DNA from 3 places in the Kitasatospora sp. NPDC054795 genome. Region 3 is predicted to be linked to each of the others. Evidence: riboswitches for the same ligand, from Rfam matches in the RefSeq annotation. Region 3 holds a riboswitch; each other region holds the start of a gene.
The links. A riboswitch is a leader RNA that binds a small molecule or an ion and turns the genes downstream of it on or off. The one in region 3 is predicted to bind cobalamin.
Positions count from the first base shown of each region.

Region 1: it holds a riboswitch for cobalamin, as region 3 does, so the genes downstream of both, ACWGJO_RS32755 (HoxN/HupN/NixA family nickel/cobalt transporter) here and ACWGJO_RS15590 (ribonucleoside-diphosphate reductase subunit alpha) in region 3, are expected to answer to the same signal.
Region 2: it holds a riboswitch for cobalamin, as region 3 does, so the genes downstream of both, metE (5-methyltetrahydropteroyltriglutamate--homocysteine S-methyltransferase) here and ACWGJO_RS15590 (ribonucleoside-diphosphate reductase subunit alpha) in region 3, are expected to answer to the same signal.

Region 1 is NZ_JBSHAP010000121.1:14,655-24,522, forward strand. Features, by position in the region: gene bldD (transcriptional regulator BldD) at 266-769, shown strand; gene ACWGJO_RS32730 (hypothetical protein) at 923-1,840, opposite strand; gene ACWGJO_RS32735 (thioesterase family protein) at 1,974-2,798, opposite strand; gene nusB (transcription antitermination factor NusB) at 2,941-3,378, opposite strand; gene efp (elongation factor P) at 3,383-3,946, opposite strand; gene ACWGJO_RS32750 (M24 family metallopeptidase) at 4,024-5,130, opposite strand; gene ACWGJO_RS32755 (HoxN/HupN/NixA family nickel/cobalt transporter) at 5,510-6,625, opposite strand; cobalamin riboswitch at 6,657-6,869, opposite strand; gene ACWGJO_RS32760 (ArsR/SmtB family transcription factor) at 6,951-7,334, shown strand; gene ACWGJO_RS32765 (hypothetical protein) at 7,393-9,066, shown strand; gene ACWGJO_RS32770 (AAA family ATPase) at 9,075-9,868, opposite strand, start outside.
Region 2 is NZ_JBSHAP010000017.1:46,611-56,478, reverse strand. Features, by position in the region: gene ACWGJO_RS08850 (ABC transporter substrate-binding protein) at 1-298, shown strand, start outside; gene ACWGJO_RS08845 (MarR family winged helix-turn-helix transcriptional regulator) at 458-877, opposite strand; gene ACWGJO_RS08840 (SDR family oxidoreductase) at 947-1,798, shown strand; gene metE (5-methyltetrahydropteroyltriglutamate--homocysteine S-methyltransferase) at 1,888-4,203, opposite strand; cobalamin riboswitch at 4,360-4,604, opposite strand; gene cobF (precorrin-6A synthase (deacetylating)) at 4,719-5,477, shown strand; gene ACWGJO_RS08825 (MarR family winged helix-turn-helix transcriptional regulator) at 5,631-6,083, opposite strand; gene ACWGJO_RS08820 (MFS transporter) at 6,083-7,546, opposite strand; gene ACWGJO_RS08815 (zinc ribbon domain-containing protein YjdM) at 7,700-8,056, opposite strand; gene ACWGJO_RS08810 (HelD family protein) at 8,216-9,868, opposite strand, start outside.
Region 3 is NZ_JBSHAP010000036.1:48,244-58,111, forward strand. Features, by position in the region: gene ACWGJO_RS15580 (glycoside hydrolase family 26 protein) at 1-1,045, shown strand, start outside; gene ACWGJO_RS15585 (glycosyltransferase family 39 protein) at 1,045-2,742, shown strand; cobalamin riboswitch at 2,792-2,948, shown strand; gene ACWGJO_RS15590 (ribonucleoside-diphosphate reductase subunit alpha) at 3,141-5,567, shown strand; gene ACWGJO_RS15595 (ribonucleotide-diphosphate reductase subunit beta) at 5,567-6,586, shown strand; gene ACWGJO_RS15600 (DUF397 domain-containing protein) at 6,649-6,858, opposite strand; gene ACWGJO_RS15605 (helix-turn-helix domain-containing protein) at 6,886-7,740, opposite strand; gene ACWGJO_RS15610 (ATP-binding protein) at 7,975-8,412, shown strand; gene ACWGJO_RS15615 (hypothetical protein) at 8,409-8,681, shown strand; gene ACWGJO_RS15620 (SRPBCC family protein) at 8,756-9,226, opposite strand; gene ACWGJO_RS15625 (hypothetical protein) at 9,231-9,383, shown strand; gene ACWGJO_RS15630 (PaaX family transcriptional regulator C-terminal domain-containing protein) at 9,460-9,868, shown strand, end outside.

The DNA.
Region 1 (9,868 bases), on a different contig from region 3:
CCGACCGGGCGTGGGCTTCGGGCCATCCTAGCAGCGCGCCGGATCGCAAACAGACGGCCATCATTCCGCTTCCCGGGGTTAACACTCCGGACGCGCCGACGATGCGGGCCATTCGCACGACTGCCCCATTCGGCTTGACGCAACTACCTTACTCTACGTAACCTCACAGTGAGTTACGAGACGGACGTCGGACCCACCGGTAACGGCGTCGGCAATCGCCCGTGACCCACCACTGAACGCGAAGCAATCTCGTCCGGGGAGATCAATGTCCAGCGACTACGCGAAGCAACTCGGAGGCAAGCTCCGAGCGATCCGCACTCAGCAGGGTCTCTCCCTGCACGGTGTCGAGGAGAAGTCCCAGGGGCGCTGGAAGGCAGTCGTCGTCGGCTCGTACGAGCGCGGTGACCGTGCGGTCACCGTGCAGCGGCTGGCCGAACTGGCGGAGTTCTACGGCGTCCCGGTGCAGGAGCTGCTGCCCGGCGGTACGCCCGGCGGCGCGGCCGAGCCGCCGCCGCGCCTGGTCCTCGACCTGGAGAGACTGACCCAGGTCCCTTCCGAGAAGGCCGGCCCGCTGCAGCGCTACGCGGCGACCATCCAGAGCCAGCGCGGTGACTACAACGGAAAGGTGCTGTCGATCCGTCAGGACGACCTGCGCACCCTGGCCGTCATCTACGACCAGTCGCCGTCGATCCTCACCGAGCAGCTGATCTCCTGGGGCGTGCTGAACCCCGACGCGCGCCGCGCGGTGCGCGAGGAGGACGCGAGCTGAGGCTCGCCGCACCGGCTCCCGCCGGCGGATCCAGGGACGAACCGGCCTGATTTCCGGTCGTACCCGCAAGCAGAAACGTCACGGCGCGGCTCCCCTGTCCGGGGGCCGCGCCGCGGTGTCGGGACCCCGGGACGGGGCCCCGCGGCGGAGCCGTCAGCAGACCGTTCCCAGGCTGTAGCCGGGCTGCGCCGCCACGCCGTCCAGCCGGACCGGCCGCTCGGCCGGCGCCCACTCCTGCCCACCGCTCGACCAGGCCCAGGAGGCCTGCAGGTACTCCCCGCAGGAGGCGGCCGAGCCCTGCGAACCGTGCAGCACCGCGACGCCCGGCAGCTCCAGGGCCAGCCCGGTGCAGAGCACCGCGCAGACCAGCTCCAGGTCCTCGTCGTTGATCCGGACCACGCCGTCCTCCCACTGGAGGACCCGAGCCGCGGCGGTCAGCTTCCCGCCGGGCGCGTCCACCCGCAGGCGCAGCTCGTACACGCCGGCCCCCGCGCCGACCAGCATCCGGCGGAACACCTCGCCGCCGCGCTGGTAGGCGGCGCGCACCCAGGCGGCGTGCTCCTCGTCGGGCGCGCCCGCGCCCCCGTACAGGCCCCCGTCGAGCAGCAGGTCGGCATGGCAGAGCGTCAGCCCGTTCTCCCTGGCGCGGACCAGGCGGGGTACGAAGTCCCCGGCCAGCTCCTCGCCCTGATAGGCCAGCAGCTGGGCCTGCAGGGCCGGGTTGACCAGGTAGCGGTCGCGGGCGGCGGGCTCGGCCGGGTCCAGCCCGTGCAGCACGCAGAACTCCTCGAAGTCCTGCGGGTGGAACATCCGGGCCCGGACGGTGTCGAACCGCTCCAGCGCCTCGGCCAGCAACTCGGCGGTGTCGGCCAGGTAGCGCTCGTGGTCGGGGGCGTCGGAGATCCCCCAGGCGCGGGCCCGGGCGAAGTCCGCGGCGTTGGTCAGCACCCCGATGACAAAAGCCTGCTCGGCGCCGCCGGCCCGCTGTGGCCGGTGCGACGCCCGCACCGCGGGCCGCGAGCCGCCGGCGGTGCAGTCGGAGTTACGGCGGGCGCGACCCTTTTGACTCATCGGTGGCTCCTGGCTTCGGGGGTTGACGGTCCGCGGCACGCTCGCCGCTGACCGTCTTCCTCCCCATCCGCGCGCGCCGCACACGTACGGCGTGTCACAGGAATGTAACCACCGGTAATGCGGGGCCGCCGGGTCAGGGGCGGGGCGCCCGGGCCAGCTGGCGGGACTGCGCGACCAGGCGGCCGGACTCGTCCCAGACCTCCGCGTCCTCCTCGAAGTAGCCGCCGGCCAGGTTGCGGGTCGCGTGGGTGACCCGCAGCCAGCCGGGCACGGGCCTGGCGCGCAGGTGGACGGTCAGCTCGATGGTGGGCGCCCAGCCCGGCATGCCGAGGTCGAAGGTGACCGGCGGCAGCGCGTCGGCGACCAGCAGGAGCAGCAGCGGGTCGGGCTCGCGGCCGTCGGCGAGCCGGAACCAGCCCTGGATCCGCCCGTTGCCGGAGGGCTGCCCGAGCGCCCAGCCGATGGTGGCCGGGTCCAGCCGCAGGTCGAACCGCTCCAGCAGGGCGGCCTGGGCGATCAGTTCCTTGGGCGCGTGCTCGACGCCGATGCACTGGTCCGGCGGCGGCAGCTGCGGCGGCCGCGCGCTGGTGCGCACCTCGCCGTCGGCGGTGGCGAGGTCGCCGTGGCTGGCCACCACCCGCAGCCGCTCGACGCCGTCCTGGCTGAGCGAGGCGGTGCCGGTGGACAGGCCGCGGCCGGTGCGCAGCACCTCGGTGCGGACGGTGGCCGGGCCGGGGGTGGAGGCGGACAGGTAGTAACCACTGATCGACACCGGGTCCGGGTGGGTGCCGTGCTCCAGCGACAGCGCGTGTCCGGCCACCGCGAGCAGCAGTCCGCCGTTCACCCCGCCGCCGATCTGCCAGCCGGCGCCGAGCTCGGCGTCGTAGCGGCCGGCCTCCTCGGGGTGCCTGGTCAGGGCGATGCCCTGGTCGAACTCGCTGCGGATCGCGGTGGTCATCTGGGGGGACCTGCCCTTCACGCGTGGTTCCGGACGTCAAGTTACTGACAAGTAGGTCCCCACCCTACGCCGACCGGGTGAAACGCGGAACGGCCGCCGGACACCTGTTCGGGTCCGACGGCCGTCCGCGAGGTCCACCCGTCTACCGGCGGATGCTCGGCTTCAGCTCCAGGAAACGGGCGAGCATGCCGTTGACGAAGGCCGGGGAGTCGTCCGTGGAGAACTCCTTGGCGATCTCGACGGCCTCGTCCAGGACGACGGCGTCCGGGACGCCGTCCTCCCAGATCAGCTCGTAGGCACCGAGCCGCAGGACGTTGCGGTCCACGATCGGCATCCGGTCGAGCGACCAGCCGACGGAGTACTGCTCGATCAGGTCGTCGATGCGACGAGCGTGCTGGACGTACCCCTCGATGAGCTCCATGGTGTACTCACCGACCTGCGGGGTGCCCTCGTCGGGCCTGGGCTCGCGGGCGCGGGCCACCCAGTCGGCGAGGACCTGCTGCGGGTCGACCCCGCGGTGGTCGGCCTCGAAGAGGATCTGGAAGGCCCTGGTGCGGGCCTTGCTGCGTGCGGCCGACACGGACTTACTTCACCCGGCCGAGGTAGCTGCCGTCGCGGGTGTCGACCTTGACCTTCTCACCCTTGGTGACGAAGAGCGGCACCTGGATCTCGGCGCCGGTCTCCAGGGTGGCCGGCTTGGTGCCACCGGTGGAGCGGTCGCCCTGGACGCCCGGCTCGGTCTCGGCGATGGTCAGCTCGACCGCGGCCGGGAGCTCGATGTAGAGGACCGAGCCCTCGTTCTGCGCGACGAGGGCCTCGAAGCCCTCCAGCAGGTACTTGGCGGCGTCGCCGACGACCGACGGCTCGATGGTCAGCTGGTCGTAGGTGTCCATGTCCATGAACACGAAGTTCTCGCCGTCCTTGTACGAGAACTGCATGCCGCGCTTGTCGACGTTGGCGGTCTCGACCTTGGTGCCCGCGTTGAAGGTCTTGTCGACGACCTTGCCGGTCAGGACCTCCTTGAGCTTGGTACGCACGAAGGCCGGGCCCTTGCCGGGCTTGACGTGCTGGAACTCGACGACGGACCAGAGCTTGCCGCCCTCCAGCTTGAGGACCATGCCGTTCTTGAGATCGTTCGTGGAAGCCACGGGCGCACTAACTCCTGTATAGCTGTCAAGGAACCAAGGGATTGCGTCCTGCCTCCCACGGCCCCGGGGGGCCGCGGTCACAGGGCGAGGAGCTCCTTGGTGGTGATGGTGAGCAGCTCGGGCCCGCCCTCTTCGAGGGGGCGCACGACGAGCGTGTCCTCGATCCGGACGCCGCCCCTGCCCGGGAGGTGGACCCCCGGGCCGACGGTGACCGGCACGCGGCTGTCCAGTTTACCCATGTCCGACGGACCGAGGCGCGGCGCCTCCCGGATCTCCAGCCCGACGCCGTGGCCCACCGGGTGCGGGGAGGCCTCGGTGTGGCCGGCCGCCTCCAGGACCTGCCGGGCGGCCCGGTCGGGCACGCACTGCTCCACGCCCGGTCCGAGCGCCTCCCGCCCGGCCCGCTGGGCCCGGAAGACCAGCCGGTGCAGCTCCACCTGCCAGGGCGCGGGGGCCGCGCCGATCACGAAGGTGCGGGCGGTGGAGACGCCGTAGCCGCGGTACTGGGCGCCCATCACCACGGTCAGGAAGTCCCCCTCCTCCACCCGGCGGTCGGTGGGCTGGTGGGCGGCCTGGCCGGAGTGGCTGCCGGTGCCGACCGAGACCGGGAAGGCGGCCCGGTCGGCGCCGTGGTCGATCATCCGGCGCTCCAGCTCCATCGCCAGGTGCCGCTCGGTGCGGCCGACCAGGATCGACTCCAGCAGCTCGCCCAGCGCCTGGTCGGCGATCTCGGCGGCGATCCGCAGGTCGGCGATCTCGTGCTCGTCCTTGACCACCCGCAGCCGCTCGACCGTCTGGCCGAGGTCCACCAGCCGGGCCCCCTCGGTCAGGCCGCCCACCGCCCGGTGCCGGGTGACGGTCAGGTCGTGCTCCTCCACCGCCAGTCCCGACACCCCGGACCGCGCGGCGACGGCCGCGACGGCCAGCGCGGAGTCCGACCCGGCCGCCACCGGAAGCCGGGTGACGTCCGGGGCCATCAGGTGCTCCCCGGTGTCGTCCGGCGGCAGGTCGTCCGGCAGCGCGAGCAGCGCCCGCTCCCTGGTCAGCAGCAGGCTCGCCCCGCAGGGCGCGCAGCCCGTCAGGTACCGCACGTTCGCCGCGCGGGTGATCAGCGCCGCATCGGCCCCGGCCGCACTGCAGTGCTCCCTCACCCGCTCCCGCCGCCCCGCGTACGCATCCGCCATGCGTCGAGCCTACGAACCCCCGGCCCGAAGCGCCCGCCGAGCACCCCCGGCAGAACCCCCAATACCCCTTGCGCGCCCCCCTGCGCGACCGCGGCACCGTCCCCCTCGGACCCGCGCCCCACCCCCACGCAGCGTGCCGCCGAGGGGCCCCGCGCCCCCGCCGGCCCCTCGGATCCCCTACCGGTCGCTACGTTCCGTCACAAAACTGTCACTGCCGGTCCTGTGCGAGTACGACCCGGTCGCCGGCCGGCACGTCGACCTCCGCGAGGAGCGCCGACCCGGGGCGCACCCGGCCCCCGGAACGCGAACGGCGCCTCCCCACCGCGGGGAGGCGCCGTTCCGGCGTGCGCGGGCAGGCCGCTGCTCGCGGCCGGGTGGCTCAGGAGCCCTCGGGCGTCCAGCGCTTCTCGACCCCGGCGAGTTTCCAGTACCCGATCGCGATCGCCCAGACGACCACGAACAGCCCGGCGATGGCGTAGCCGACGTTGTCCAGTGAGATGTCGGCGATGAAGCCGGTGACCGGGTCGGTCAGATCGAGCTTCTCGTGCAGCACCCCGACCAGCTCGATGGTGCCGATGACGAAGGCCACCGCGATCGACAGACCGGTGATGGTCAGGTTGTAGTACACCTTCCGCACCGGGTTGGCGAAGGCCCACTGGTACGCGAAGTTCATGAACGTCCCGTCCAGGGTGTCGAACAGGCTCATCCCGGCCGCGAACAGCAGCGGCAGGCAGACGATCGCGTACCAGGGCAGCCCGGAGGCGGCGCCCGAGCCGGCCATCACCATCAGGGTGACCTCGGTCGCGGTGTCGAAGCCCAGGCCCAGCACCATGCCCACCGGGAACATCTGCCCGGGCCGGGTGATCGAACGGGTCGCCCGGTTCAGCACCCGGGCCATGAAGCCGCGCGAGTCGAGGTGCGCCTCCAGCTCCTTCTCGTCGAACTTCCCGGCCCGCATCGAGCGGAACACCCTGAGGATGCCGAGCAGCGCCGCCAGGTTGAGCGCGCCGATCAGGTAGAGGAACACGCCGGAAGTGGTCGTCCCGATCACGCCGAGCCACTTGTGGGTGGTCGACTCGTCGTCCATCAGGGTGTTCGCCAGCTGCGCGCCGCCCGCCACCAGGGCGGCCATCAGCACCACCATCGAGGAGTGTCCGAGGGCGAACCAGAAGCCCACCGAGACCGGCCGCTTGCCGTCCGCCATCAGCTTGCGGGTGGTGTTGTCGATCACCGCGATGTGGTCGGCGTCGAAGGCGTGCCGCATCCCGAGGGTGTACGCGGTGATACCCAGGCCCACCCCGAAGACCTGGGTACCGACCGCGTACTTCTCGGGTGCGACCAGGAAGATCAGCGTGCCGAAGGCCACCACGTGCATGGCCACGATCACCGCCATCAGCCCGGCGGTACGGACGGTGTCCTCGCGCCGCCACTGGAAGCTGGGCAGCGCGGAGGGGGCCGGTTCGGCCCCGGCGGCAACGGTTTCGGGCAGGGTCATCTGCGGATCACGCTCCAGCACCTCGTGGAAAACCTCGTGAGATGCCGTGGCCGGTCTCCTGGCTGACGGGACGCCCGTACCCGCCTTCCCAAGCGCGCGAGGCGCCCAGTGGCTCCATGGGTACGGACGACGTTCCTCCGCGGACGGAGGAACGACCCGATCACAGTGGCGAGGGCCGCTCCGGGCTGGGACCCCTGAGGGTCCGTCACCGGTCTTCCCGAGCACCACGGCGGGGAACACCGTAGGGGCCACGCCCGACCCGTGCAAGGTTGCGCACCTGCGCAGGTGTCCAGGATCACAGACCGCCGCCTGCGAGAATGTCCGCATGCATCTCGTACCGGCCGACCGCGCGGGCCACCGCACCATCGACGGGCACCGGGTCTGCGAGGCCATCGCCGCGATCGGCGACCCGGCCCACGTCCGGTCCTGGGCCGAGCGGTTCTCCCTGCTCGCCGACCCCGGCCGGCTCGCCCTGCTGCTCGCCCTCCACCGGGCCGGGCCGCTCGCCGTCACCGACCTCGCGGTCGCCACCGGCATGCGCGACCCCGCCGTCTCCCAGGCCCTGCGGCTGCTCCGCACGGCCGGCGTGGTCACCGGCGACCGGGACGGACGCGTGGTGCGCTACCAGCTCGTGGACGAGGCCATGCGCCCCCTCCTCGACGAGTGCGTCGCCGGCGAACACCACGAGCCCACCGCGGCCACGGGCTGACCCACTGGCCCGGCCCCGGAACCGCGCCGCGGCCGGAGCGGATGAGTACGATCATGACGTGCCGTCCCGCCCCCACGCCTGGCCCGCCGACCGGTGGAACACCCGACCGGTCAGGGCCCGCGTGCTGGCGGTCGCCCGCACCCTCACCTCGGCCACCCGGGTCCTGGACGTCCTGACCCTGCTGAACCCGGACGGCATCGAGCGGTACTTCACCGTCAACCCCGGCTCCGCCTTCGCCGACCGCGCCCTGGACGAGTACCTGCACGGCCTGCCCGGCTTCACGGTGCTGGACTGGGAGGACGCCGTCAGCCGCCGCTTCGACCTGGCCGTCGCCTGCGCCGTCCACTCCTCCATGCACCGGCTGGACGCCCGCCTCGTCGTCCTCCCGCACGGCGTCGGCTACAACCGGCTGGTCACCGAGTCCACCGGCGACACGGTCACCGCCGCCGGCCTGTCCCGCAACGAACTCACCCACCGCGGCAGGGTGTTCGTGGACGTCCTCGGCCTCTCCCACCCCGAGCAGCTGGACCGGCTGCGGGTCTCCTGCCCCGAGGCGCTGGACGTCGCCCGGGTGGTCGGCGACCCCTGCTTCGACCGGATGCTCGGCAGCCGGCGCTCCCGCGACGGCTACCGCGCCGCGCTCGGTGCCACCGGAGGCCGACGGCTCGTCGTCGTCAGCTCCACCTGGAGCGAGCACTCCCTGTTCGGCCGCCGACCGGACCTCCCCCGGCGGCTGGTCCGCCGGCTCCCCGCCGACGAGTACACGGTGGCCGTGGTCCTGCACCCCAACGTGTGGAGCCGCCACGACCCCGAGGCGCTGCTCGACGACGCCCGCCGGATGGGCCTGCTCCTGATCCCGCCCCACCAGGGCTGGCAGGCCGCGCTCGTCGCCGCCGACTGCGTGATCGGCGACCACGGCTCGGTCACCGTCTACGGCGCCGCCCTGAACCACCGCACCCTGCTCGTCGCCACCGGCGCCGCCGAACTCGACCCCCGCTCCCCCGGCTACGCCTTCGGCCAGGCAGCGCCCGTCCTCGACCCGGACGGGGACCTCGCCGCCCAGATCGAACAGGCCCTCGCCCGGGACCCGGCCGACCTGAGCGCGATCACCGACCGCTCGCTCGCCAACCGCGGCGAATCCGCCCGGCTGCTGCGCCCGCTGCTGCACTCCTTCCTGGCCGGGCTGGACGAGCCCGGGGACGAACCGGCCCTGCCGCCCTACCCCAGGCCGGCCCCGTGCCCCGGCACTCTCGACCGGCCCACCGCGTACGACGTCGAGGGCCGGAGCGAGGGCACCGAGGTCGACCTGCGGCGCTACCCCTTCGACCCGCACGACCACGCCCCGCGCGGCTTCCACGCCCTCACCGACGAGCACCCGGGCGACGCCCTGCGCTACACCGCCGAGGTCCTGGCCCGCACCGAGGTGCACGCCGAACGCCCCGCCGCCCGCTGGCTCGCCGACTCCGCCGCCGAACTCCCCGGCCTCGCCGTCGCGGTGGCCGCCCTCGGCCCGGCCCGCCACCTGCTCCGACTGCGCGCCGGCCTGCTGCTGGAAGCCCGCGCCGAACCGGACTGGACCTGCCCCGACCCCGCCGTCGACCCGCTGCTGCTCGGCTCCGCCGTGGCCTGCTGGCTCGCCGACGGCGGCGACCCGGCCGGCCTCCCCCGGCACGGCCTCACCGTCCGCACCGGCGAGCACCGCACCCGGGTGTCCTTCCGCACCGGCCCCTGAGAAGGCCGCTACTCCGGCAGCTCCCGCAGCCGCGCCCGGCTGCGCTCCGCGAGCTCCGCGTCGTCCAGCTCCTCGGCGAGGGCGAGCAGCAGGGTGTGGGCCTGCGCCTCCTTCGCGTACTGGCCGCGCTCCTCGGCCCGCCGGGCGCAGTCGCCCGCGTGGGCGGCGGCGAGCTCCGGCTGCCCGAGCGCCCGGTGGGCCCGGGCACGGACCAGCGGCAGCTTCATCAGCATGTCCTCGTCCCGTGTCCGCTCGGCCTGCGCGGTGGCCTCGGCCAGCCGGGCCAGCGCCTCCTGCGCGCGGCCGTCGGCGATCAGCGCCTGCGCCAGGTTGTAGCTCTGGACGATCTCGCCGTGCTCGTCGCCCCGGTTCGCCGCCAGAGCCAGCGTGAACCGCCGCACCGCGTCTCCCGGGCGGCCGTCGGCCAGGCAGAGCAGACCGTCCGTCTCGTGGAGCACTCCCACCACCCGACGGTCGGTCACCAGCGGGACCAGCTCCGCGGCGAGCGCCAGCTGCTCGGCGGCGAGCCGGTACTCCTTGCGGTCGAAGTGCGCCCGGGCGAGCTGGTTGCGCATCCGGACCACGGCGGCCGGCTGGTTGTCCCACTGGGCCGACTCGATGCCGAGCCGGTGGGTGGCGATCCAGTCCTGGTAGAGCCTGCGGTCGTGGTACAGCAGCCAGAGCGACTCGCACAGCCGCCACACCTCGCCGTGCCACCCCTGCCGGGCCGCTTCCTCCACCACCGCGCGGAAGTTGGCCCGTTCCGCGTACAGCCACTCCAGGGCCGCGGTGTCGGAGGCGA
Region 2 (9,868 bases), on a different contig from region 3:
GGCCGGCGCCGGCACCATGCCGATCGCCGACGGCCTGGGCGCCCAGCCCCACTCGGACCCGCTGTCCCTGGAGAACCTCAACAAGGCCGACGCCGACCGGGTGTTCGTCGCCACCCTGAACGCCGAGGGCGAGAAGGCCCTGGAGACCGCCCGCAGGCAGGAGGCGTTCACCCGCCTCAAGGCCGTCGGCACCAACCAGCTCATGGGCGTCGACGGCCAGGTGTGGAGCAGCAGCTCCGGCCCGATCGCGGCGGAGAAGGTCGTCGAGGACATCGAGAAGGCCTTCGGCGCGAAGTAGTCGCCCCGGCCGGGGAATTACCCCCCCCCGAGCATTCCGAAGGGCCGTCGTCGCAGCGAATGCGGTGACGGCCCTTCCGGCCGTTCCCACCGGCGGCGCGGGCGAGCGGCAACGCGTTGTGAACGGCGGACCCCCGGGCAGTTGCCCGGGGGCCCGCCGTCATGCCTCCAGGACCAGCCGCAGGAGTTCGCGCAGCGACCCGCGCTGCTCGGCGTCGAGCCGGGCCAGCGGATCGCCGGCGAAGGGCATGCGGGCGCGCAGATCCGCGGCGACCTCGCGGCCGGCGGCGGTGGCGGCGACGTGCTTGACGCGACGGTCGGCGGGGTCGACGCTGCGCTCGACCAGGCCGCGGGACTCCAGGCGGTCGACGATCACCGTCACATTGGACGGCTCCGCATGCAGCCGCTCGGCGATCCGGCGCGTCGGGACCGGAACCTCGGCGGCGAGCAGCGCCTTGGCCTGCAGCGCGGTCAGGTCGTGGGCCGCCGCGGCCGCCTCGGACTCCCGGCCGTAGCGGCGGTTGACGGCCGCGAAGAGTCCGACGATCTCCTGGGTGAGGTCATCCGATGGGTGGGACATGACCACCAGACTATCCAGGTGCTTGACAAAGTGAAATGTCAGCCCACATAGTTATGGATCATATTGGTTATGATCCATAAGCACTGGGAGTACAGCGAGATGAGCGACCGGACCGTCCTGATCACCGGCACCTCCTCCGGCATCGGCCTGGCCACCGCCGTCGCCGCCGCCCGCGCCGGCTGGCACGTCATCGCCACCATGCGCAACACCGCCAAGGCCGGCCCGCTGCTGGCGGCCGCCGAGGAAGCCGGGGTCACCGTCGACCTCCGGACGCTCGACGTCACCGACCCCGCGTCGGCCGAAGCCTGCCTGGCCGGCGTCGACCGGCTGGACGCGCTGGTCAACAACGCCGGCGCCGGCCACATCGGCACCCTGGAGCAGGAGAGCGTCGACGACGTCCGCGCCGTCATGGAGGTCAACTTCTTCGGGGTGCTGCACGTCACGAAGGCCGCCCTGCCCCTGCTGCGGGCGAGCAAGGGCCGCGTGCTGACCGTGACCAGCGTCGGCGGCGTGGTCGGCCAGCCCTTCAACGAGGCCTACTGCGCCGCCAAGTTCGCGGTCGAGGGCTACATGGAGTCCCTCGCCCCGGTCGCGGCCACCGCCGGTGTGTCCGTCAGCGTCGTCGAGCCGGGCGCGGTGGCCAGCGAGTTCGTCGGCAACGTGGGCCTGACGGACGACGCGACCGAACAGGCCGGGCCGTACGCCCCGGCCCTGGCCGCCTACCTGGACCGCACCCGCGGCGCCTTCGCCAACGCCCAGGCGGCCGAGGACGTGGCCGCCGGGATCCTCGACCTGCTCGCCGCGGAACGCCCCGCTTTCCGGATGCTCACCTCCGACGCCGCCCGGGCCTTCGCCGGGGTCAAGCTCAAGGACCTCGACGGCTCGGCCGTCCAGGGCCTCACCTCAGGCTGGGTCGCCTAGGCGATCACCGGGGCAGGAGGCCCGCGAGCGGCATGATGGCCGGGACCGGGGTGGGCGCGGCAAGGCCGCCGCGCCCACCCCGGCCGCCGTCAGCCGGCGAGCTCCCCGCGCAGCAGGCGGGCGGCGGCGACCAGGCTCTCCAGGGAGGCCCGGGTCTCCGGCCAGCCGCGGGTCTTCAGCCCGCAGTCCGGGTTGACCCACAGCCGCTCCGCCGGGACCGCCGCCAGGCCCGCGCGCAACAACGAGACGGCTTCGTCCGCGCTGGGGACGCGCGGGGAGTGGATGTCCCAGACGCCGGGGCCGACCTCGCGCGGATAGCCCGCCCCGGCCAGCTCGCCGGCCACCTCCATGTGGGAGCGGGTGGCCTCCAGGGAGATGACGTCGGCGTCGAGGTCGTCGATCGCGGTCATGATGGCGCCGAACTCGGCGTAGCACATGTGGGTGTGGATCTGGGTGTCGGCGCGGACGCCTGAGGTGGCGAGGCGGAAGGCCTCGGTGGCCCAGTCCAGGTACGCCGGGCGGCCGGCGGCCCGCAGGGGGAGGGTCTCGCGCAGGGCCGGCTCGTCGACCTGGACGACGGCGGCGCCGGCCGCCTCCAGGTCGACGACCTCGTCGCGCAGGGCGAGGGCCACCTGCCGGGCGGTGTCGGCGAGCGGCTGGTCGTCGCGGACGAAGGACCAGGCGAGCATGGTGACCGGGCCGGTCAGCATGCCCTTGACCGGGCGGTCGGTCAGGCCCTGCGCGTAGCCGAACCAGTCGGTGGTCATCGGGTGCGGACGGGAGATGTCCCCGGCCAGCACCGGCGGGCGCACGTACCGGGTGCCGTAGGACTGCACCCAGCCGTGCCGGGTGGCGAGGTAGCCGGTGAGCTGCTCGGCGAAGTACTGGACCATGTCGTTGCGCTCGGGCTCGCCGTGCACCAGGACGTCCAGCCCGGCCTTCTCCTGGTAGGCGACGACCTCGCGGACCTCCGCCTCCATCCGCTCCCGGTAGGCCGGGGCGTCGATCCGACCCGCCGTCAGATCGGCGCGGGCGGTGCGCAGTTCGGTGGTCTGCGGGAAGGAGCCGATGGTGGTGGTCGGCAGCAGCGGCAGCCCGAGCCGGGCGCGCTGGGCCTCGGCCCGCACCGGGTAGGGCTGGGCGCGCCGGGTGTCGTCGGCGGTGACGGCGGCGGCGCGGGCGCGCACCGCCGGGTCGCGGGTGATCGGGGAGTTGGCGCGGGAGGCGAGGTCGGCGCGGTTGGCGGCGAGCTCGGCGGTGATCGCGCCGGTGCCCTCGCGCAGGCCCCGGGCGAGCAGCGCCGCCTCGCCGGCCTTCTGCCGGGCGAACGCCAGCCAGCGGGCGATCTGCGGGTCGATGTCGCGCTCCGCGGCGGCGTCGATCGGCACGTGCAGCAGCGAGCAGGACGGCGCCACGTCGACGGTGCCGGCGAGGCCCAGCAGGGTCGCCAGGGTCGCCAGCGACTTCTCCAGGTCGTTGATCCAGATGTTGCGCCCGTCGATCACCCCCGCCACCAGCCGCTTGCCGGGCAGGCCGCCGACGGCGGCGAGGTCCTCCAGGTTGGCGGCGGCCGGGCCGGTGAAGTCCAGCGCCAGGCCCTCGACCGGGGCCTTGGTCAGCACCGGCAGCGCCTCGCCGAGCCGGTCGAAGTAGCTCGCGACCAGCAGCTTGGGCCGCTCGGTGAGACCGCCCAGCTCGCGGTAGGCGCGCGCGGCCGCGTTGAGCTCGGCCGGGGTGCGGTCCTGCACCAGCGCGGGCTCGTCCAGCTGGACCCACTCGGCACCGGCGGCCCTCAGGTCGGCGAGCAGCCGGGCGTAGACGGGCAGCAGCCGGTCCAGCAGGGTGATCGGTCGGAAGTCCGCGGCCACCCCGGGCGCCGGCTTGGCGAGCAGCAGGTAGCTGACCGGGCCGACCAGCACCGGCCGGGCGGCGTGGCCGAGCAGCAGCGCCTCGCGCAGCTCGCCGACCGCCTTGGCCGGGTTCGCGGCGAACACCGTGTCCGGGCCCAACTCCGGCACCAGGTAGTGGTAGTTGGTGTCGAACCACTTGGTCATCTCCAACGGAGCGACGTCCTGGTTGCCGCGCGCCATCGCGAAGTACCCGTCCAGCGGGTCGGCGTCGACCGCCTCCCGGTGCCGCGGCGGGATCGCACCGACCGCCACGGTGGTGTCCAGCACGTGGTCGTAGAGCGAGAAGTCTCCGGTCGGGACCTCTTCGATGCCGGAGTCGGCGAGCTGCTGCCAGTTCCCCCGACGCAGGTCGGCGGCGGTCGCCAGCAGCGCCCCCGCGGTGACCGTGCCCTTCCAGTACCCCTCGATCGCCTTCTTCAATTCACGGCCCCGGCCCTGACGGGGGTAGCCGTGGGCGGTGGCGACGCTCGCCGCGGCTGCGGACTTCGTGGTCAAGGGACTCTCCTTCGCGAGTCTGGATCCTCAAGTGCCCGGTGACGGCACGAGGACGCGAAGGGATGACGGACCGGACGGACGACCGCACCCGTGCGCGGCTCCGCCCGATATGGTCGCCGACCCGCCCACGAGGTCACCGGATGGCCGGGCGCGAACGCTCGCGCACGGGCAGTGGCAGGTCTTCGGACTCGCGGGCACACCCACCTCGGCCGAAACCGGGGCGGACACCTACTGGCCGTCGCTTCCCAGACCCGTCCCGGGTCCAGTGCGTATGACGGCGGTCGTTCCCACTCACCGCTGCGGGGCAGTCCCGGACTGGCCAGTTGAAAGGCGTCACCGGGTTCCCTCTTACGACGCGCCTGCCTGGCGGACAGGGCGAACCAGCTGCACCGCCAGCTTAGGGGCAAACCGTCGGCGCCGAGGCGGAAATCTCGCAAGGCGTCCGCGTGCTGAGACGCGGGCTCCGCGCCCGCTCCCGGGCGGCGCACCCGGGAGCGGGCGGCAGAATGTCTCCCATGCGGCACATCTTCGTCATCGGCATCGGCGCGGGCGACCCCGACCACCTCACCCTGCAGGCGGTCAAGACGATCGGTCGCACCGACGTCTTCTTCATCCTCGACAAGAGCGAGGAACGGCAGGATCTGATCGGGCTGCGTCGCCGGATGCTGGCCGACCACGGACGGCCCGGGCACCGCGTGGTCGAGGCGCCGGACGCCGAACGGGACCGCACCACCCCCGCGTACGCGGCCGCCGTGGACGACTGGCGCGTCCGCCGCGCCGATCTGGTCGAACGGCTGGTCGCCGAGCACCTCGGCCCGGGCGAGAACGGCACCTTCCTGGTCTGGGGCGACCCCGCCCTCTACGACAGCGTCATCGCCGTGGTGGACGACGTGTCGAACCGGGGCGGCGTGCCCTTCGCGTACGAGGTGATCCCGGGCATCAGCAGCGTCTCCGCGCTCGCCGCCCGGCACCGCACCACGCTGACCCGGGTCGGCCGACCGGTGCAGATCACCACCGGCCGCCGCCTCGCCGAGGGGTTCCCCGAGGGGGTGGACGACGTGGTGGTGATGCTCGACGGCCGGGCCGCCTTCGCCGGGATCGACCCCGAGGGGCTGGAGATCCACTACGGCGCCTACCTCGGCACCCCCGACGAGGTGCTCGTCTCCGGTCCGCTCGCCGAGGCCGCCCCGCGCATCCGCGAGCTGCGTGAGCGGGCCCGGGAGCGCAAGGGCTGGATCATGGACACCTACCTGCTGCGACGCTCGGACGGCTGACCCGACGCCTGACGGAGGCCTGACGGGCCGCAGTGCACCACCGTGCGCGCCGAACCCGTACCGGCTTCCCTGACACCGCGGACCTGCCGTCGACCATGCAGTCGGGCTTCCTGCCAAGTCCGGGGCACCGGCCCGCCGCGTCGGGCGGCAGCCTCAGTCCAGGAGCTTCGCCACCACCCGGTCGAGCGCGCGGAGGTCCTCCGGCGGCAGCGCGAGCAGCGCGTCCGGCGGCGTGGCGAGGATCCCGGTGGCGAGCGCGGCCTTCGCCTCGCCCTCCTCGGTGAGGTGGACCAGCTTGGAGCGCCGGTCCGCCGGGTTGGTGATGCGCTCGGCGAGCCCGCGCCGCACCAGGTCGTCCACGATGACGCTGGTGTACGGCGGGTCGGCGGTCAGCCGCTCGGCCAGCTCCCGCAGGGTGATCGGGCCGGCGGCGAGCCGGCGCAGCGCCCTGACCCGGCTGAAGCTCATGCCGAGGGCTTCGGCGACGGTCCTGCGGCGGTCGTGGCGCTCCAGCACGAGCGCGTACATCCCCTGCCAGACCCGGGCCGCCGTCGCGGCGTCCGTCCCGCTCCCCTCCGGGTGCCCACCGGTGTCGAGGCGCTCCATCAGGCGTCCACCGTCTCCTTCGTCTCCGTGCTTCCCTCGGCCGCCTCCTCGGCGGCGAGCCGCCGCGCCGTGCGCTCGGCCGTCGCCCGGGCCCAGCGGCCGGAAGTGAGCGTACCGGTGACCAGCACGGCGGCGCCGCAGCCGGCGATGATCCACCATGCCGTCCGGGCCGCCCCGGTGAAGGCCGCCGGGTCGGCGAGGGCGCTGCCGGCCATCAGGGCGCCGGTGACCGCGACGCCCAGGGACTGGCCGACCTGTCGGCTGGTGGAGGCCACCGCCGCCGCCACCCCGGCCTGCGAGCGGGGCATCCCGGAGACGGCGGTGTTGGTGATGGGCGCGTTGACCAGGCCGAAGCCGGTACCGAAGAGCAGGAAGGCGAGGACCAGCAGCCAGCTCGGCAGGTGCTCGGAGTAGCCGACCGCCTGGAGCACGGCGCTCGCGGTCAGCGCCGCCCCGGCCAGCAGCAGCGGCGTGCGCGGCCCCCGGGCGGCCACCATCCGGCCGGACAGCGGCGCGGTGAGCAGCGACATGACCGCCATCGGCAGCATGAGGAGTCCGGCGTGCAGCGGGTCGAGCCCGCGGACGTCCTGGAGGTACAGGGAGGTGAGGAAGAGGAAGCCGCCGAGGCCGGCGAAGGCGGCGACCGCGATGACGGTGGCGCCGGAGAAGGGCGCGGAGCGGAAGAACCGCAGGTCGATCAGCGGGTCGGTGCGCCGGGGTTCGTACCGCAGCAGGCCCAGCAGCGCGCCCAGGGAGGCCGCCGTGCAGCCGAGCACCACGGGCGAGGTCCAGCCGCGCTCCGGCGACTCGATGATCGCGTAGGTGAGGGCGGCGAGCACCACGACGACCAGCAGCTGGCCGACCGGGTCCACCCGGCGGGTGCGGGCCGCCCGCGACTCCGGCACGTAGCGGGTGGTGAGGAAGAGGGCGGCCAGGCCGATCGGGACGTTGATCCAGAAGATCGCCCGCCAGCCGGCCGACTCCACCAGTGCCCCGCCGATGATCGGCCCGGCGGCCATGCTGATGCCCACCACGCCGCTCCAGACGCCGATCGCCCGGGCGCGCTGCCGGGAGTCGGTGAAGGTGTTGCTGATGATCGACATGGCGACGGGGTTGAGCATCGATCCGCCGACCGCCTGGAGCATCCGCGCGGCGATCAGCCAGCCGAGCCCGGGGGCCAGGCTGCACAGCAGGGAGGCCGCGGTGAACACCACCAGTCCGATCCGGAACACCCGGCGGCGGCCGATCCGGTCGGCGGTCGAGCCGGAGAGCATCAACAGGCTCGCCAGCACCAGGGTGTAGGCGTCGACCGTCCATTGCAGGCCGGACACCGTGGTGTCCAGGTCGCGCCGGACGGCGGGCAGGGCCACGTTCAGGATGGTGTTGTCGAGGCTGACGATCAGCAGGCTCATGCAGCAGATGGCGAGCACGAGCCAGGGCCGCGGTCGAGCGGCATCGGGCATGACGAACGCTCCAGATTTATTTGTGTTGTTGTAATCATTGTAATACTACAACTAATCCGGGAGGCGACTCCACCCCCGGACCGGCCCTGGACAGCGCAACGGCCGCGCCCCGCCGATCTCCTCGACGGGGCGCGGCCGTTGGGGGCCCGCGGATCAGGCCTTCTTGACCACGCCGGACTTGAGCTGCATGGCACCGAAGCCCTCGATGCGGCAGTCGATGTCGTGCCCGTCGACACCGTCCACCAGGCGGATGTTGCGGACCTTGGTGCCGGCCTTGATACCGGAGACGCTGCCCTTGACCTTCAGCGCCTTGACCACCGTCACGGTGTCGCCGTCGCTCAGCACGTTGCCGACGGCGTCCTTGATCACGCGCTCGCCGGCCGGCGCGCCGGCCTGGTCGGCGCCGCCGGGCACCCACTCGTGGGCGCACTCGGGGCAGACCATGAGGGCGTTCATCTCATACGTGTACTCACTGGAGCACTGCGGGCAGGGGGGAAGGTTGTCGCTCATGTGTTCAGGATATCCAGCCGTTCGGCGCTGCTCCGGGGCACGAGCGAGGAGGTCAGCGGGGGTACCGGAACCGGTCGGCCGCCGCTTCCGGTGCGCACGGGGTCGTGGCCGGCGGCCGCACCCGCCCGGCCTTCCCAACCCGCCTCCGCCGCCGGGCCGTCACTCCCCGCCCAGCGGCGCGGGCAGCGGACGGCAGTGCAGGATGTCCAGCCGCGAGACCGCCCGCGTCACCACCACGTACAGCCGGTGCAGGCCGCGCGCCTCGGCCTCCACGATGGCGGCCGGCTCCAGCACCACCACGTGGTCGTACTCCAGCCCCTTCACCAGCGAGGCCGGCAGCACCGTCACCCGCGCCGTGGTGCCGACCTGTTCGGCCGCCCCGGTCGGGATCCCCGCCGCGAGCAGCGCCTCGGCGGCCTCCGCCACCGCGCTGTCCGCCGCGATCACCGCGATCGAGCCTTCGCGCTCCAGCGCGGCCCGCACCGCCGCGACCACCGCTCCGCCCAGGCCGTCCCCGGCGACCCGCCGCACCGTCAGCTCCCCGTCCCGCCGCAGCGACACGGCCGGCGGCACGTCCACGTCCAGCGCGCCCAGCAGGGTGTTGGCGAGGGCCGTCACGGCGGCCGGGACCCGGAAGCCGGTGGTCAGCGGCACCACCGCGGCCTGCGGCTTGCCCAGGTGGGCGAGCTGCTCGGGCCAGCTGCGGGCGGCCCACGGGGCGGTCGCCTGGGCGAGGTCGCCGAGGACGGTCAGGGAGCCGAAGGCGCTGCGGCGGGCGATCGCCCGGCACTGCATCGGGGAGAGGTCCTGGGCCTCGTCCACCACGACGTGGCCGAAGCCGGCCGGGCGCTCGATCAGGCCGGCCACCTCGTCCAGCAGCACCAGGTCGTGCTCGGACCACTTGGCGCTCTTCTCCGAGCGCGGCGGCCGGCGCCACAGGATCGCCGCCTGCTCCTCGGGGCCGAGCACCCCCTCGGCGGCCTCGGCCAGCAGGGCGGGGTCGCTCAGCAGCGCGGCGACCACGGCCTCCGGGCGCAGGTTCGGCCAGGCGGCCTCCAGGAAGGCGGCCACCGGCCCGCAGCGGCCGATCTTCCGCGACCAGGCGCCGGACCGGACACCGGTCCGCCGCTCGGCCTGGTCCTGGAGCATCGCCACCAGCCGGGTGCGCAGGCTCTCCCGGCCGATCGCGTACGGCGGCGCCTGCTCGCGCAGTTCGGCGACCGTCCGTTCCAGCCGCTCCGGGGGCACCCGCCACCGGTAGGAGCCGTCCGGTACGACCAGCGGCTCCGGGCCCGTCGCCCGGATGCGGCCGTACAGCGCCCGGCGCAGCACCGTCGCCATCCGCGCGTCCTGCTTGACCGCGGCGGCCCGCTCGTCGTCCACGGCGGCGACCGGCCGGGTGGCGACCAGGTCCTCGACGGTGCGCTGGGTGACGTCGATCTCGCCGAGCGCGGGGAGCACCTCGGCGATGTAGCGCAGGAAGGTCCGGTTGGGACCGATGACCAGCAGCCCGCCGCGCTGGATCCGCTGCGGGAAGCTGTACAGCAGGTACGCGGCGCGGTGCAGCCCGACCGCGGTCTTGCCGCTGCCGGGCGCGCCCTGCACGCAGACCGACTCGCTCAGCTCGCCCCGCACCAGCATGTCCTGTTCGGGCTGGATGGTGGCGACGATGTCCCGCATCGGGCCGGTGCGGGGCCGCTCGATCTCGGCGGCCAGAATGCCGCCGGCACCGCCCTCGCCACCCTCACCGCCCTCACCACCGTCCGCCGCGACGCCGGCCGCCGGGCCGTGCCCGCCCTCCGCGCCGAGGGG
Region 3 (9,868 bases):
GCTGGCGCTCCCGCTGCTGGCCGCCGCCGGCCTGCTGCTCACCACCGCGTGCGGCCCCGAGGACCCCGGCTTCGCGATGCAGAAGGACCTCGCCCGGGCCGCCCCGGCCGCAACCCCGGCCCCTGGCGCTCCGGGCACTCCGGGTGCGGCTCCCGCGCCCACCCAGCCCAAGGCCCTGCCGGCCGGCGTCCCGTACGACGTCACGCCGCTGCTCAGGCCGAGCCACAAGTACCTCGGCGCCGCCCTGCCCGACGTCCCCGCCACGATGGACGCGCTGCCCGGCTACCGCGACGCGATCGGCAAGCAGCCCAACATCCTGGAGTTCTACGCCCACTGGAAGGGCGGCTTCGACACCACGGGCGCCCGCCGGATCCACGACGCCGGGGCGCTTCCCTTCATGGCCTGGGAGCCGCACGACCGCTCGCTCGCCTCGATCGCGGCCGGCGACACCGACGACTACGTGCGCGGCGTCGCCAAGGCCGTCGCCAGGTTCAACCTGCCGATCGCCATCAGCATCGCCCACGAGATGAACGGCGACTGGTACCCGTGGGGCCGTCAGGCCGCCACCCCCGAGGACTTCGTGGCCGCCTGGCGCCACGTCCACGACCTCTTCGACCAGGCCGGCGCCACCAACGTGATCTGGGTCTGGAGCCCCAACATCACCGACCCCGCTCCCAACACCCGTCTGGAGCCGTACTACCCCGGCGACACCTACGTCGACTGGGCCGGCATGACCGGCTACTTCACCAAGACCGGGCCCAAGACCTTCGAGACGCTCTACGGCCCGACCATGGCCGAGATCCGCGGCTTCTCCCAGAAACCCTTCTTCATCAGCGAGACCGCCTCCGAGCAGGGCAAGCGCCAACGCGCCGACATCGACCAGCTGTTCTCCGGGCTGGAGGCGCACGACGACATCGTCGGCTTCGTCTGGTTCAACATCGTCAAGCGGGCGGACTGGCGGGTCGAGGCCGTGCCGGACACCCTCGCCGCGTTCAAGCAGCGCGTGTCCGACCCCCGTTACGGCTTCGACATCCGGAACCCCTGATGAGCACTGAGTCCGAGTTCTCCCCCGTCCCGCACGGCAGCTCCGCCCACGACCCGGCCGCCGAGCCGGACCCTGACCCCGACGGGCCCGGGGCCGCGGCGGCGGGCAGCCCTGCCCGGCCCGGCACCGCCGTGGCGGTCGACAACCCCGACGGCGTCGAGCTGGCCCCGTACACCATCCCGCAGGTCCCCGCGATCGGCTGGGACCCGGGCACCAGCCCCCGCCGCCGCTGGATCGCCCGCGGCCTGCTGGGCGCCGTCCTGACCGTCCAGGCCGCCCTCTCGCTGCGCCTGCTGGCCGCCGCGCACCCCGACGAGGCCGCCGCCATGGTCGCCGGCCGCCAGCAGCTGTCCCACCTGCTGCACGGCACCCCGGTCACCACCGACCTGGTCGACCGTGTGCACGGCTCGCCCTGGCTCTACCCGCCGCTGGCCGGCGCTGCCGCCGACGCCAACGGCATCTGGGGCGCCCGGCTGCTCAGCCTCGGCTTCGCGCTGCTCACCACGGTGCTGCTGTACTCGCTGACCCGGCGGCTGTTCAACGAGCGGGTCGCCATCTGCGCCATCGCCGGGTACGCCGTCCTCCAGTCCACCGTGGTGGTCGGCTTCTACGCCGCGCCCGAGTCCCTCGCCCTCCTGCTGGTCGCCCTCGCGGCCTGGACCACGGTGTTCACCGCCGGCCGCCATCCGGCCCTGGCCCTGCTCGCCGCCCCGCCCACGGCTCTGGCCTGCGCCACGGCCTACTCCGCGGCCTTCGCCGCCCCCGCCCTGGTCGCCCTCGCCTTCGCCTGCGCCCGGCCGTACCACCGGGTGGGCCCGGCCGCCCTGCGCGCGCTGCTGACGGCCCTCGGCACCCTCGTCCTGCTGCTCCCGTACGGCACCCTCGGCAAGGTCGCCGGGTGGTCGCCCTCGCGCGGCAACGCCCCCGGCTCGGCCGGCTCGATCCTGCTCGGCACGCTCCAGTGGGCCGGCCTGTTCACCGTCCTCGCGGTGGCCGGCACCATCGCCTACGCGCGCCGCGAACAGATGCCCGAGCACGACGCGCCGGAGAAGGACGCCCTCCCCACCACCTGGGGCCGGCGCGCCCTGCTCGGGGCCGTCCTGACCGCCACCGCCCTGCTGGTCCCCGCCGCCCACCTGTGGACCGGCACCTCCGGCGCGCTGTTCCGCCACCTCGGTTACGGCATGCTGCTCGCCGCCCCGCTCGCCGGGGTCGGCCTGACCCGGCTGGTCGGCGCCCACTTCCGCCACCCCCAGCTCGGCATCCTGGTCTGGGTCGCCCTGCTCGCCCTCGGCCTGGAGCAGTCCGCCCTGCGCTACCAGAACGGGCCCGACTCCGGCCGCCTGCTGGCCGTCCTGCGGGTCCACACGGAGCCCCAGGGCCGCTACCTCACCGAGGTCGACGGACTCGCCGAGTACTACCTCGGCGGCGTCTCCAAGCCCGAGCAGTGGATCTCCGCGCGCGCCGGCACGGACTACCGCGACGGGGCCGGGGTCGAGCACCACGGCGACGACGGCAGCGTGGCCGCGATCCGGGACGGCTGGTTCACCATGGTCGTCCTCGACAGCACCGCGCCGAGGGCCACCGACCGGGCCCTGAGCGAGGCCCTGAGCACCGCCGGGCACTACCGGCTGGTCGCCCAATTCACCTCGCCGACCGGCGATTCGAGTACGTACAAGGTCTATCTGAAGCACTGACCGGCCGCCCGGCCCACGCACATCCGCGACACGACAGGCACAACATATGGTGCCGCCGCAGTCCGGCGGCACTACATGTATGCTCGCTACTGCTGTCGATGCAGGGGAACCCGGTGCGAATCCGGGACTGCCCCGCAGCGGTGAGCGGGCGGCTCCAGCAGCCGCGCCCCGCGAGTCCGAGTACCTGCCGACGGCGTGCGCCACGGCCCTCCCGCAGAGGCCGCGCCGGCACCAGCAGTACCCCTCCGGGCCTCGCGGGCGGGCCGGGGAGTCACCTCGCGCGACGCTTTTTGCGTTCGCGCCGTGCTCCCCTGCCCAGATCGGCCCGGTGGCCCCCCGATCACCGCCGCCGATCGCCGCCAGGAGAGAGCGCCTTGACCACCGCTGCCTCAGCCACCCTGCCCACCCAGGGCTCCGGTACCGCCTTCACCGACCCGACGGTCTCCGACCCCGGGGGCGCGCTGCTGCGGCTGCTCACCGACCGCAGCACCGACCTCACCGAGGTCGACCCCGGCCATGTCGCCGCCGCCGCGCTGCGCGGCCGCCACGCCGGCTCGGACTTCGCCGAGCTGCGCGGGCTCGCCGTGGACGCCGCCGCGTCGATGATCGCCGAGGACCCCCAGTACTCGAAGCTCGCCGCCCGCCTGCTCGCCCTGGAGATCGTCGACGAGGCGAACAGCCAGGGCTCGGTGTCCTTCTCCGCCTCGATCGCCGTCGGCCACGCCGAGGGCCTGATCGGCGACACCACCGCCGCCTTCGTCACCAAGCACGCGGCCGCCCTGGACGCGCTCGTCGACACCAAGGGCGACGACCGCTTCGAGTACTTCGGCCTGCGCACGGTGCAGTCCCGCTACCTGCTGCGCCACCCGATCACCCGCAAGGTGATCGAGACCCCGCAGCACTTCCTGCTCCGCGTCGCCTGTGGCCTGGCGGTCGGCGACAGCGAGCAGTCCGTGCGCGAGGTGGCCGAGCTGTACGGCCTGATGAGCCGCCTGGAGTACCTGACCTCCTCGCCGACGCTCTTCAACTCCGGCACCCGCCACCCGCAGATGTCGAGCTGCTACCTGCTCGACTCGCCGCTGGACAACCTGGACTCGATCTACAACCGCTACGCGCAGATCGCCCGCCTGTCCAAGCACGCCGGCGGCATCGGCCTGTCGTACTCGCGCATCCGCTCGCGCGGCAGCCTGATCCGCGGCACCAACGGCAAGTCCAACGGCATCGTGCCGTTCCTGCGCACCCTCGACTCCTCGGTCGCCGCCGTCAACCAGGGCGGCCGCCGCAAGGGCGCGGCCTGCGTCTACCTGGAGACCTGGCACGCCGACATCGAGGAGTTCCTGGAGCTCCGCGACAACACCGGCGAAGAGGCCCGCCGCACCCACAACCTCAACCTGGCGCACTGGATCCCGGACGAGTTCATGCGCCGGGTCAACGCCGACCAGGACTGGTCGCTGTTCTCCCCGGCCGACGTGCCGGAGCTGGTCGACCTGTGGGGCGAGGAGTTCGACGAGGCCTACCGCAAGGCCGAGCTGGCCGGCAAGGCCGTGCGCACCATCCCGGCGCAGACCCTGTACGCCCGCATGATGCGCACCCTGGCGCAGACCGGCAACGGCTGGATGACCTTCAAGGACGCCTCCAACCGCGCCGCCAACCAGACCGCGCTGCCGGGCCGCACCGTGCACTCCTCCAACCTGTGCACGGAGATCCTGGAGGTCACGGACGACTCCGAGACCGCCGTCTGCAACCTGGGCTCGGTCAACCTGGGCGCCCACGTGGCCCCCGGTGCCTCGGCCGACGACCTGATCGGCGCCATGGACTGGGAGCGCCTCGACGCCACCGTCCGCACGGCCGTGACGTTCCTCGACCGCGTGGTGGACATCAACTTCTACCCGACCACCGAGGCCGGCACCTCCAACTCCCGCTGGCGGCCGGTCGGCCTCGGCGTGATGGGCCTCCAGGACGTCTTCTTCAAGCTGCGGATCGACTTCGACTCCGCCGAGGCCGCCCGCCTGTCCACGCTGATCGCCGAACGCATCATGCTCACCGCGTACGAGCGCTCCGCCGACCTGGCCGAGCAGCTCGGCCGCCACGAGGCGTACGGCGAGACCCGCGCCGCCCGCGGCGAACTGCACATCGACCACTTCCCGACGGCCGCCCCGCAGTGGGCCGACCGCTGGACGGCGCTGCGCGCCCGGATCGCCGAGACCGGCCTGCGCAACTCGCTGCTGCTGGCCATCGCGCCGACCGCGACCATCGCGTCCATCGCCGGCGTGTACGAGTGCATCGAGCCGCAGGTGTCCAACCTGTTCAAGCGCGAGACGCTGTCCGGCGAGTTCCTCCAGGTCAACCCGTACCTGGTGCGCGAGCTCAAGGAGCTCGGCGTCTGGGACCAGCAGACCCGCGACGCCCTGCGCGACGCCAACGGTTCCGTCCAGGAGCTGAACTGGCTGCCCGCCGAGGTGCGTTCGCTGTACCGGACGGCCTGGGAGCTGCCGCAGCGCGCGCTGATCGACCTGGCCGCGGCCCGCATGCCGTACCTGGACCAGAGCCAGTCCCTGAACCTGTTCATGGCGGCGCCGACCATCGGCAAGCTCAGCTCGATGTACGCCTACGCGTGGAAGGTCGGCCTGAAGACCACCTACTACCTGCGTTCGCGTCCGGCCACCCGCATCGCCCAGGCCGCGTCCGGTGCCGCCCGTGCCGCCGCGCCGGCGCCCGTGCCCGCCAACACGATCCCTGTGGGCACCCCGACCCTCACCCCGGAGCAGGAAGCCGCCCTCGCCTGCTCCCTGGAGAACCCCGAGTCCTGCGAGGCCTGCCAGTAATGTCCCAGTCCGAAGACCGCAAGATGCTGCTCGACCCCGGCTTCGAGCTGACCCTGCGCCCGATGCGCTACCCGTCGTTCTACGACCGGTACCGGGACGCGATCAAGAACACCTGGACCGTCGAGGAGGTGGACCTGCACTCCGACGTCGCCGACCTGGCGAAGCTCAGCGAGGGCGAGCGCCACCTGATCGGCCGGCTGGTCGCGTTCTTCGCGACGGGCGACTCGATCGTCTCCAACAACGTGGTGCTGAGCCTCTACAAGCACATCAACTCGCCCGAGGCGCGGCTGTACCTCTCGCGGCAGCTGTTCGAAGAGGCCGTGCACGTCCAGTTCTACCTGACGCTGCTCGACACCTACCTGCCCGACCCGGAGGACCGCAACGCGGCCTTCGCCGCGGTGGAGAACATCCCCTCCATCCGCCAGAAGGCGCAGTTCTGCTTCAAGTACATGAACGCGGTCGACCACATCGAGTCGCTGCAGACCAAGGAGGACCGCCGCGCGTTCCTCCTGAACCTGATCTGCTTCGCGGCGTGTGTGGAAGGCCTGTTCTTCTACGGCGCGTTCGCGTACGTGTACTGGTTCCGGAGCCGGGGCCTGCTGCACGGTCTCGCGACCGGCACCAACTGGGTGTTCCGCGACGAGTCCATGCACATGGACTTCGCGATGTCGGTGGTCGACACCGTCCGCGAGGAGGAGCCCGACCTCTTCGACGACGAGATGGCCAAGCAGGTCACGGAGATGCTGGAGGAGGCCGTCGAGGCCGAGCTCCAGTTCGCCCAGGACCTGTGCGGTGACGGTCTCGCCGGCATGAACACCGAGTCCATGCGCGAGTACCTGGAGGCCGTGGCCGACCAGCGTCTCGCGCGGCTGGGCCTGCCGATCCGGTACGGCTCGACCAACCCGTTCGGCTTCATGGAGCTCCAGAACGTCCAGGAGCTGACCAACTTCTTCGAGCGCCGGGTGTCGGCGTACCAGGTGGCCGTCGAGGGCACCGTCGCCTTCGACGACGACTTCTAGGAAGTACGAACCAACAGGGGTGCCCCGCACGGCCACAGCCCGTGCGGGGCACCCCTGTCGTTTCAGTCGGTCGGAAACTCCCCGGACTTGACCCCGGAGAGGAAAGACGACCAGGCACCGGCGGGGAAGAGAAGCGCCGGCCCGTCCGGATCCTTCGAGTCGCGGACAGCCATCCCGCCCACCATCAACGACCGGGTCTCCAAGCACTCGTTCGCCTGGGCGCTGTAGCTGCTCTTATACCAACCCCGAGCGGCACCATCCGGCACAGTCACGCGCTCACACCTCTTCTGATCTCATCGTCATGTCGCCGCCGCGATGGCCGCGATCATATCCAGCGACTCCTTGGGGTTCAGAGCAGCCGATCGCAGGTATTCGAAGACCAGCCCATAGCCGTCCAGTTCGCCCTGCTGCTCCAGATAGTGGCTGCTTGTCAGTGTCTCCAGGAAGACCGCTCCGGGAGTAGGCGAGTCAGAGAAGCCATACATCACGAAGGCCCCACATGCACCCGCAGTCGCGCCGACCCCCAGCGGCACCACTTGCAGGGTGACGTTGGGAAGCTGCGCCATCTCCGCGAGATGGCGCAGCTGCTCGTTGTGCACCTCCGCCCCTCCCACCGGACACCTGAGCGCAGGTTCCCAAATAATCGCCCAGAACCGCGCCGGATCAGGCTTTGCGAGAACTTCCTTCCGCTCCATGCGGATCTCGACCAGCTGATCAATGCGCTCCGGCCGGACGGCAGCGGGATTGGCTTCGAGCAGGGCCCGGGCGTAGCTCTTCGTCTGCAACAAGCCCGGCACAACCATGGTCTGCCACATGCGGATGTAGCGAGCATCGTCTTCCAGCCCGAGGACATCGACGTACGCCGACGGGATCGTGTCGCCGTAGTCGTGCCACCAACCGCGCTTCTTGCTCTCTCGCGACAACTCCTCAAGGGCATCACGCTCCTTGCCCACCACCCCGTACAGATCGAGCAGGATCCCAAGGTCCAGGCGGCGAACGCCCGACACCCCGGTCTCTATACGGCTGATCTTGGCGCGGGAACAAGCGAGAGCCTGCGCCGCATCCTCCGTCCCCTTGCCCGCAGCGTCGCGAAGACGGCGGAGTTCCGAGCCGAGTCGGCGGGCACGGACGGTCGGCTTCGGTTCATCAGCCATGCGCAAGTCCTCTCACCTGACGATCCCCAGTGTGCCTGGTGACTGTTCGTCAATCCAGCGCTGCCAATTATGCATCGTTGCAGTTGTTTAGCTTGCAGGTTGCATCAATCCAGGTGCATGCTACCTGCAGTAGCGAGATAGACCACACAGCGTTATTTCGGTGGATCTCGCCACCGGGCATCCCCATGCCCTCTTCAGCCGCTTTCACCTGCACACTCCATAGGTGGCCCCGCCATGCCTGAAGACCTCTCCCCCTCCCCCATCCCCGCCGAGCGGACCTGCTGGCTGCCCCGGCACCGCAAGGCGCCCCGCGCCGCCCGCTGGGAGCTCCACGACTTCCTCCTCCCCCACCCCTGTGGCGAACTCCTCGTCTTCACCGGCGAGTTGCTGGTCAGCGAGCTGGTCACCAACGCCGTCCAGCACTGCCGTGCCCCGCGCGACCGGCTGATCTTCGTCCGCTTCCACCTCTCCCCGGACGACACCCTCCGCATCGAGGTGCACGACGCCGACGGCGAGAAGCCCTCCCTCCGCCCCGCCTCCACCTCCGCCGAAACCGGCCGGGGCCTGCGGCTCGTCCAGCAGCTGGCCACCCAGTGGGGCTGCTGCCCGCGCGAGGGCGGCGTCGGGAAGTTCGTCTGGTGCCACGTCTCCCCCGAGGCGGACGCCGCGTGAGCGCCGTGCGGGCCGGGATCGCCGGCGTCATGCTCCCCGCCGACTTCCCCAGCCTCGACCACGCCCTCCCCGTCCTCTGGGAGCGCGTCCGCAAGCTCCCCGTCCGGGAGGCCCACCGGGACTTCATCCGGATCTGCATCGGGCCGGGCGGCGGCCAGGGCATCGCCGCCTGCCTCTCCCGCAACGACAGCTGGAGCGTCACCCTCTACGTCGGCGAGATGACCGACTGGACCTCCCACCTGATCACCATCACCACCCACCGGCCCTGAACTCCCCCGTCCCCGCCCGGCGTTCACGCCGGGCGGGGAGGCACCCCCACCGCGACCACGCACGGCGCCCACCATCACTCGGCATCACCGCCCCCGGCCCGCCGCCCACCGGTGAGTTCGGCATCGGCAGCGGCGAGGATCCGACCGAAGGTGTGGGCGATGACCGGCTTCGCCAGGGCCCGGGTGAGGGCCGCGCCGAAGGGCAAGCGGACCTGGAAGGTGGTCGTCCACGCGACCTCCGTCCCGCCGGCGACCTCGGTGAAGGTCATCCGGCCGAGTTCGTGCCGGGACGGCGGCATGCTGCGCTCGACCGTGTAGTCGAAGCCGTACGGCGGGTTGTACGCGGTGACCCGCTCGCGGAACCAGCCGATCGTCCAGGTGTGCAGCCGCACCGCCCCCACGCCGTACGGTGCACCGGCGCCCGGTCGGGCCAGTCGGGCCCGGAGGATGAGCGGGGAGCGGGTGTAGTTGGTAGTGGTGGCGCACCAGTCGAACACGTCCTCGATCGGCGCGGCGACGACGCGTCGGACGGTCAGGGTCTCCATGGTCATGTCCCCTCTCTCGGTCGGCGGCGGCGCGGACTGCGGCCGCCGCACCCGACAGATGGACCGGGGAGCCACCGAAAACGTGACACCGGAGCCGGCCCCGGCGGCCATCGCCTCGGCCTTCCGCCGCCACGGCTACCCCTGGGAAGGCGCCTGAGGTCCCGCGTGCCAGATGTGGCACATTGACCGGACGGCCCCGCCCCGGGCCCCGCGATCGAGAACCGAGGTCTCCCGTGTCCGCACAGAACGCCGCGCCGTACCGAGCCGCGCCGCGAACGGTCGTCGAGGCCTGTTTCGATCCGCAGGGCACGGCCTCGCTCGACTACGTCTACGACGTCGCCGCGGCGGTCGGCCTGTCGGACCAGCCGGTGCGGCTGGCCGTCCGCCGGCTGGAGGCGGCGGGCGTCCTGCGGCAGGAGGGCCGGGGCCGCAAGGGCCGGCTCGTGCTGACCAACGCGGGCAGGCTCCGCTCGGACATGGACGTCCGGTTCGTCGCGCTGGCCTACGCGCAGGACGCCGGCCTCGCCCCTTGGGACGGGCTCTGGCGCCTCTACACCTTCTCCGTCCCCGAGCGGCACCGGTCGGAGCGCGACGCCCTGCGTGCCGCGCTGACCCGGCTCGGTGCCGTGCCGCTCGCGCCCG